One region of the Liberiplasma polymorphum genome, then DNA from elsewhere that is predicted to be linked to it. Evidence: a T-box and tRNA genes for the amino acid it is inferred to sense, from the RefSeq annotation. Region 1 holds a T-box; the other holds one or more tRNA genes.

Region 1 (4,422 bases):
AAGACAAGCTTATGAAACTGGAAATGGCTCTATTAAGATAAGAGCTAAAGCTGACATAACAGAAGAAAAATCAGGAAAGAAAACCATAACCATTACAGAAATTCCATACCAAGTTAATAAATCACGATTAATTGAAAAAATTGCAGAGCTTGCAAAAGAAAAACGTATTGAAGGCATTACAGATTTAAGAGATGAATCTAATCGTAACGGAATTAAGATTGTTATTGAACTTAGAAAAGATGCAAATGCTGAAGTAACACTTAATAATTTATACAAGTTCACCCCTCTTCAAACGTCGTTTGGGATGAATATGTTAGCACTTGTTAACAATCAACCTAAAATTTTAAGTTTAAAAGAAATGCTTATTCATTATGTTGATCATCAAGTTGAGGTTTTAACAAGAAGATCGATTTTCGACTTAGATAAAGCAAAAGCAAGAGCACATATCCTTGAAGGATTACTCATTGCACTTGACCGTATTGACGCGGTCATAGAAGTTATTCGTAATGCTTATGATGATGCAGAAGAACAGTTAATGAGTAAGTTTGATTTATCTAGTGAACAAGCAAAAGCGATATTAGAGATGCGTTTACGCCGCTTAAGTGGCTTAGAACGTGAGAAGATTGATCAAGAATTAAAAGATCTGTATGTAACTATTTCAGAACTTGAATTCTTACTTGCAAATGAAGGGCGTAAATTTGAAATTATTAAAGATAATTTAATTCAGTTAAGAGAAACTTACGGAGACGGTAGACGTACAGAAGTTTCATTAGCACTTGATTTAGATATTGAAGATGAAGATTTAATTCCAGAAGAAAATGTCATTATCACTATTACACAAGGTGGTTATTGTAAACGTATGACTACTGAGAGTTATAAAACTCAAAACCGCGGTGGTAAGGGATTAACTGGTATTAAAACCAATGAAGATGATGCGGTTGAACATATTATTCCAACCTCAACCCATGACTTCTTACTGTTCTTTACTAACAAAGGACGTATCTACAAAATGAAAGGGTATAAGATTCCATCTTATAGCCGCCAATCTAAAGGATTACCACTTGTTAACTTATTGCAACTTGAAGATAATGAAACTTTACAAGCCATCGCAAACATTAAAAACTTTGATGAAAACCAATACTTGTTCTTTGTTACTAAAAAAGGTGTTGTTAAACGTACACACGTCAATGCATTCCAAAATATTAGAGCATCAGGAATCCGCGCAATCAACTTAAAAGAAGGCGATGAACTTCTTGATGTGCGACAAACATTCGGAAACCAAGATGTCATTATTGGCGCATCAAACGGAAAAGCGATTCGCTTTAACGAAGAAACCGTTCGTGATATGGGACGTGTGGCTAGTGGTGTTAGAGGAATTAGACTAGGTGAAAACGATGAAGTTGTTGGAATCAGTTTAGTTGGAGAAGAAAGAAATCAAGTACTAATAGTTACGGAAAATGGCTATGGTAAGCGAACAGAGATTGAAGAATATCGCCAACAAAACCGTGGTGGTAAAGGGGTTAAAACCTTAAATGTTACAGAAAAAAACGGACAACTTGTTAAGCTAAAAAGTGTTTGTGGTGATGAAGATTTAATCATTATTACTAATAAAGGCATGATGATCCGTATAGCTATAGAACAAATTGCCCAAACAAGCCGTGCAACTCAAGGGGTTCGCCTGATGAGATTAAACGAAGGACATAGCGTCGCAACCGTTGCAGTTGTACCTAAGGAAGAAATCGATGATATCTTACAAGAAGAAGTATTAAATGAACAACTTGAAGCTACAAAAGAAGTTGCCCATAATGAAAGTGTAGAAACCCCACTTCATATAGAAGAAACCCCATCTATAAACTCAGAAATTACTGAAGAATTAGAAGATAACGACGAAACTAATGATACTGAAAAACCTAAATTAAACTTGTTTGATGACGAAGAGTAATTGACAAATAGTTTAAGCTTTGATAAACTGCATGTATAAATGAAAGCCATAAAGAGACTAAGTAATTTTGACTTTTTAAAAGAGAACTAGTGGATGGTGTAAACTAGTATTAGTCATAATGAAATCTACCTCTTTTGCGGAACTAATCCTTCCCGGTTTATTACCGTTATCAATATCGAGTGAGTGCTATGCACTAACTAGGGTGGCAACACGGGTTTAAACTCGTCCCTTTACGGGGACGAGTTTTTTTATTTATTAAAAGGAGGTATATCTATGTTAGATATCAAATTAATTCGAGATAATCTTGAAGAAGTTATTAAGCGTTTAAATACAAGAGGGGAAGACTTTAGCTATTTAAGAGAAGTTTTAACCATGGATGAAAAAAGAAGAGAATACTTACAAAAAAGTGAAGCATTAAAACAAGCACGTAATGAAGCTAGTAAGCAAATTGGTATTTTAAAACGTGAAGGCAAAGATATTAAAGATGTTGTCAGTCAAATGGACCTTGATAAAGAAACCATGCAAAAATATGACATACTCTTAAAAGAACTTGAAGATAAAATCACATATCAATTACTGATTACACCGAATCTTCCTAACGAAAAAATACCACTTGGAAAAGATGAATCAGATAATCTTTTAATCAAGGAATATGGCCTTATTCCGGAATTTGACTTTGAGGTAAAACCGCACTGGGAAATTGGGGTAACACTTAATATTTTAGATTTTGAACGTGCAGCAAAAGTCGCATCAAGTCGCTTTGTTGTATATAAAGGTGATGGCGCAAGATTAGAGCGTGCATTAATTAACTTTATGATGGATTTACATCGTGATGAGCATGGGTATTTAGAAGTCATGTTGCCTTACATCGTAAACTATGAATCTATGTTGGCAAGTGGACAATTCCCTAAATTTGAAGATGAGGCATTTAAATTAGTTGATGACCGTAATCTATATTTAAATCCCACAGCAGAAGTACCTAGCATTAACCTACACCGTAATGAAATTTTAGATATAACTGATCTTCCAATTAAATATACAGCGTTTACAACTGCTTTTAGACAAGAAGCAGGGAGTGCAGGAAGAGATACAAGGGGCATTATAAGACAACATCAATTTAATAAAGTTGAACTGATTAAGTTTAGCACGCCAGAAACTTCTTATGATGAACTAGAAGCAATGCTTAAAAATAGTGAAAAAGTGTTACAACTACTAGAATTACCTTATCGCATTGTTGAACTTTGTAGTGGTGATGTTGGCTTTGCAATGGCAAAAACATATGATATTGAAGTCTATTTACCTTCATATAATACTTACCGTGAAATCGGGAGTATATCAAATGCTGAAGACTATCAAGCAAGAAGAGCAAACATTAAATTTAGAAGAACAAAAGATTCAAAACCAGAATTTGTTCATACTCTAAACGGGTCAGGACTCGCAGTAGGTAGAACGGTTGTGGCAATCTTAGAAAACTATCAGCAAAAAGATGGTACAATTAAAGTACCTACAGTATTAATTCCGTATATGAAAAAAGATCTTATTAAATAATTAGGAGGCTACTATGTTTCAGTTACAAAAAGCGTTTAGTTTACAAGAAGAAAGTAAGACTTTAATTTTAACAAATGATTTAGAAAATGCACTAGTTACTACTATTTTTGAGGGATTAAATCTATCTAACGATATCCTCTCAAATGAGCCATTTACCACAGTTTATACCTTGGGTAAACTCGCAGCGAAAAAAGTTATTATTATAGAAAAAGATTTTTTAGAAAATACCAAAAAAACAACGACTGTACTTAAAGCGATTAGTGGGTTAAAAGAAGATGCTATTTTGTTACTTGATTCTTTTGACGAGAAAAAAATCAGTCATTTATTTGAAGGATTGTTAACAATTGGATATACGTTTAACAAATTAAAATCAAAAGATGATAACAAACAGTATAATCTTGCTTATTTCACTGAAAAAACACTTGATGATGCTATTCATGAAGGCGTTGTGTATGGAGAAGCAATTAACCATACCAAAGACTTAGTTAATTTACCTTATAATTATTTAAATGCAACCGGACTTGCTGAATATGCAACATCTTTATCTGTTATTGATAACCTAACTGTAAAAATCCTTAATAAAAAAGAAATTGAAGCGCTAAATATGGGTGCATTCTTAGGGGTTAATAAAGGAAGTAAAGACGAACCTAAACTTATACATATTGATTACAATGGAGATGCCTCATCTAAAGAAATCACGGCATTAATCGGAAAAGGTGTCATGTATGATACTGGTGGATATTCCTTAAAAACACCACAAGGGATGCCTAATATGAAATGTGATATGGCGGGTGCAGCAACGGTTTTAGGTTCTATTGAAGCCATTGCCCGTTTAAAGTATAAAGCAAATGTTAGTGTTATTATTGCAGCAACAGACAACCGTATCGGAGACGATGCTATTGTTCCAGATGATATCTTAACTGCTGCAAATG
Region 2 (4,422 bases), on a different contig from region 1:
GAAAAACGTGCAAATTCGGTTAAGTCATCTTTTAAAATAAAGGCATCTTCAGTGGTGAAAAATAGTGTATATGAAATTACGGTTATCGCTTCATAAGATAGAGTAAGTACGTCAATAGACTCTTCTAATATAAGCGTTTCATTTGAAAGCTTATAAATCTCGTATAAAGTTTCACTTGATTTATGTAATAAATAATATTGATCCTCTTGAATAAAAAGCGTACTATCTAATGTTGAAAAATCACTAATTTTTTCACTAGTATTCAAACTAACCAAAAATAAACCTTGTCTTCCTAATAAGTATAATTGATTATCTTGAACAAAAAATTTATTATGAATAGTCATTGGGTAATGGCTATCATCTAACTCAGCAAAATTTTCTAGTAACTCGGTTCTAATAAGTTCACCGTTTGTTATACTATAAACCATTAAAACATCAGTTTCTGTGTAAATATACAAATGATTTTCATCAAAATAAAAGTCTGTTATAGCATCTTTTATAAAATCATCGCTAATAATCTCAAACTCAGTTCTAAATTGATAGTCATTAGTTAATTGATTAGGAAATGTATCAAAATTAAAGTATCTAATACTATCAGAAAGGTTAAGCGATTGCTTCATTTGATTCGTTGGAAGTTGGATGATAAAGAAGAAAACACTAAAAAAAACTAAAATAAGCCACAAAACAACATATTTAGAAACGGTTGCATGTGAATACCATAAGCCAATCTTCTCATATAACGGCAATAGTTTTTTTTGTAAAAAGATAGGCAATATTAACAATAGTACGACGCTTAATGAAGCCATACTAAATTGAATCGTTGTTGGTTCAAATCTTAGTATAGTTAACATTAAATAAAACGGAATGAAACTTAACACAAATAATAAAATGTTATTTTTCACCGTTTCTGAAATTAAGAAAACATCCTCATCAATAGCATTAATAATGCGTACAGTGATATAAGAAGTAATCAATATTAAAATTAGTATTAAAAAATAAACTAAAAAAACATTAATCGCACTTTCTAAAAAAACAACTAACACAATTTTGTAACTAATGATACCGGTAAGGGTAGAAAGTAGCGCTATGTTCTTCTTTGAAGTAGTTAACTTATCAAAGTTAAAAAAGTATGATGATAATATTAAAATTGGTAGTGGTAATAGGATATAGATTATATTCATAACATCCCCCTTTAGAGTGATACTTTTATCATATCACAAAGAATTTCAAAACAAAAGATATAAATAATTTAAAAAGAGATACAGTGAATTAAAAATAATTTCATTGTATCTCTTGGAGATTTTAGTAGATTACTTTACTTTTCAATTGATATTCTTCAAAGATTGGTAAACATTCATCTCTTAGGGATTCTTCGATTTTTAAGACACCATGATCATTTTTGCCACCTTCAATAAACTCATAGATAAAATCATCTCTAAATCCAATCGCAGCTGCATCTTTCGGCCTGCATCCATAAATTACATGCTTTATGTTTGACCATATAATCGCCCCTAAACACATAGGGCAAGGATAAGCGGTTGTTACAACAACACATCCAGTTAAATCGTGAGTACCAAGCTTAGTAGCGGCCTTTCTTATTGCGTTCATTTCAGCGTGTGCAGTTGGATCATGATCTCTTAAAACAGAATTAGATGAAACTGATAACAATTCTCCGTCTGGTCCTATGATTGCGGCTCCAAATGGACCGCCCACGTTATCATTCATAGTTGTCCGTGCTTGTTCAAGTGCTTTTTCCATGACAGTTCTAATGGTGTTTTTCTCCATAATAGTCCTCTCCTAAATCTAAAGTTTGAATAGCTAGATAAGTTTATTATAGCTTAATTTAATAAAATTAAAAATGATAAATATTTCTATACCTTATTCCCGTTTGTGATAAAATACATATGATGGAGGAATACCCAAGTGGCTGAAGGGGCTGGCTTGGAAAGCTAGTAGATCGGGAGACCGGTGCGTGGGTTCGAATCCCATTTCCTCCGCCATATTTAAATCATTGGCCAAATACAATATTTTTGGCCTTTTTTTATGCTGAAAATATACACCTTTATCTACAAAAGTGAACAGGTATTTATGAACGTTTAATCAATGTTACTAAAGATGAGATTACTTGTGTGTTAAAATTCAAAAAATTTCATTTGAGAGCGCTATTGCCATATAGATAATTAGAGTTTTAAATGATATAATAATTTTGATGTTAATAAAAGTAGGAACAAGTGTTTATTATACACCGATGTCAATATAATGATAATTGAGAGGTAAAACATGAAGAAAGTATTGTTAATTACTTTGATGATTTTTTTTAGCTTGCTCTTATCATCTTGTGATTATCCAGAAAAATCATTTCAAGCACTACGTAGAGATTACATTCCCAAAGAAGTAACAAGAAACTTTCAACTAGAAAGAGGCGTGTATGCCCCTTTTGTATGGACTTCGGATAATGATGCACTTGTTATAAATGGTAACGATGTTATTGTTCATCAAAAAGATGAAGATGTTATTGTTAATATTACAGCAACAATAAATAAAAAAAGTGAAACTTTTGAAATTAAAGTGTTGAAAATTGGTAGTCCGCTATCTGGTAGAGAAAAAGCTGAAGACATAACGATTTACTTGAATGATACATATAAAAAAATCGATGGTGGATTATTAGAACTACCAAATGAAATAAACGGAATCTATATCAAATACCATCTAGATCTTATACAATCATTGTATGGTTATAAGATTGAAAATGATAAGACATATTTATCATCTAGTTTTAGAGCTGGTGGCCAAAGTATAAGTATATCAATGTCATTTTATGATGACATTGATATGAAAAGTGAAAATCATGTCTATTGGTCAAGTTTAAGTTTAATTGCTGAAAGTTTAAACGAGGATGACCCATTTTTGTTAGCAGTTCACGAAATCAATATAAATAATTACAATTTTACCAGCAATCTAAAATACCAGTTCGGAATAGCCAACTTAAAAGTTGGTGATATTATAGCGTTTGGAACTAGTGATTCATTCGAGGCAGATTTAATCATGAATAATAGAGAATACTTCAATAAAATAGAAACCAATAAATTTGAAATCACCAATAACTTTAGAGAAAATACTCATGAATTAGGTAGGCTAACCATTACTATTGATGGTTTATCAAAAACAATTTTTATTCAAATGTATATGTGATTAAACGCTTAAAAAATTTTCACAAGTAATTTTTCCGTTTTCAAAATCTTTAGATGATATAGCTTTGTTAGTGCATCATTGTACTGAAGTGAAGGATGCAACCCATAAAAAAAAACGACTTGAAGTCGTTTTATTTATAACCTACTCTGATAAAGCTTTTAATGCATCTTTTTCAAGTCTGAAAATCATCCAATCATTTAGAGGCTTAGCGCCTAATTTCTTATAAAACTCAATTGAGGGATGATTCCAATTTAAACAATACCAATCAAGTCGACTACAATTTCGTTTTACAGCAATACTCGCTAAATGTTTTAGCATCGCTTTTCCATAGCCTTTATTTCTATAAGGTTCATAAACAAACAAGTCCTCTAAAAACAGGTTCGCTTTACCTAAAAAGGTTGAGTAGTTATAATAATATAGTGCAAAAGCAACTGGAATACTAGATTCTTCACCGATTATAACTTCAGCATATTTATCTTTAAATAAAGACATTTTAATTGAATCTTCCGTAGCAGTTACAGCATCACTCATTTTTTCATACTTTGCTAAAGCTTTAATAAAATCTAAAATTAGTTTAGAATCATTAATGGTTGCTTCCCGTATATTAAATGCCATTGTATCACTCCGTTCACTTACATTAATCATATCACAACACCTAGGTTGAAGCCATAGTCTATACATAAAACAAGAGGTAAAAAGCTGGATTTATTTAATATCATTATTTCAAAACCAACAGTTAACGACATTGAATCAATTCGGGCTTTTTTTTCTTTGATTATTAACAAAACCTTTAAAGAAGAAAATATTCCAGAAGAAGTAGAAAAACCAGAGGATGAAATTAACTTCAAAGTAACGCTTTTTAATAATGTAATTGAATATATAGACACAAAAACGCATGTTTTTATCGCGAAATATGAAAATGAAATTATAGGCTCTATAGCTTATGGCATAGCAAATGGGGATATATTAGAGTTAAGTAATAATGCACTTAGTGATATGATTGAAATAGGAAGTATTTATGTTCATCCTAAATTCCAAGGATTAGGAGTATCAAAGCATTTAATTAAGTACGTTTTAAACATTTTAAGCATAAAAAACGTTAGAACGTTTTGTTTAGATTCTGGATATGAAAAAGCCCAATCAATCTGGTATCACTTATTTAAAGAGCCCTATTTAGTAAGTGAAAATCATTGGTCAGTAAATAAGGCACATATTATTTGGGTTTGTGAT

What was found. The T-box of region 1 lies ahead of serS (serine--tRNA ligase). A T-box ahead of a tRNA ligase gene usually reads a tRNA of that ligase, here a tRNA-Ser.
Region 2: it encodes a tRNA-Ser, which carries the amino acid that the T-box ahead of serS (serine--tRNA ligase) is inferred to sense. The anticodon was not compared.

Annotation. Positions count from the first base shown of each region.
Region 1 is NZ_JBIOAG010000009.1:55,785-60,206, forward strand. It holds gene gyrA (DNA gyrase subunit A) at 1-1,942, shown strand, start outside; T-box leader at 1,982-2,175, shown strand; gene serS (serine--tRNA ligase) at 2,216-3,490, shown strand; gene ACHAJD_RS03400 (leucyl aminopeptidase family protein) at 3,504-4,422, shown strand, end outside.
Region 2 is NZ_JBIOAG010000017.1:33,940-38,361, forward strand. It holds gene ACHAJD_RS05410 (hypothetical protein) at 1-1,181, opposite strand, end outside; gene ACHAJD_RS05415 (nucleoside deaminase) at 1,303-1,785, opposite strand; tRNA gene ACHAJD_RS05420 (tRNA-Ser) at 1,910-2,000, shown strand; gene ACHAJD_RS05425 (hypothetical protein) at 2,281-3,192, shown strand; gene ACHAJD_RS05430 (GNAT family N-acetyltransferase) at 3,334-3,837, opposite strand; gene ACHAJD_RS05435 (GNAT family N-acetyltransferase) at 3,964-4,422, shown strand, end outside.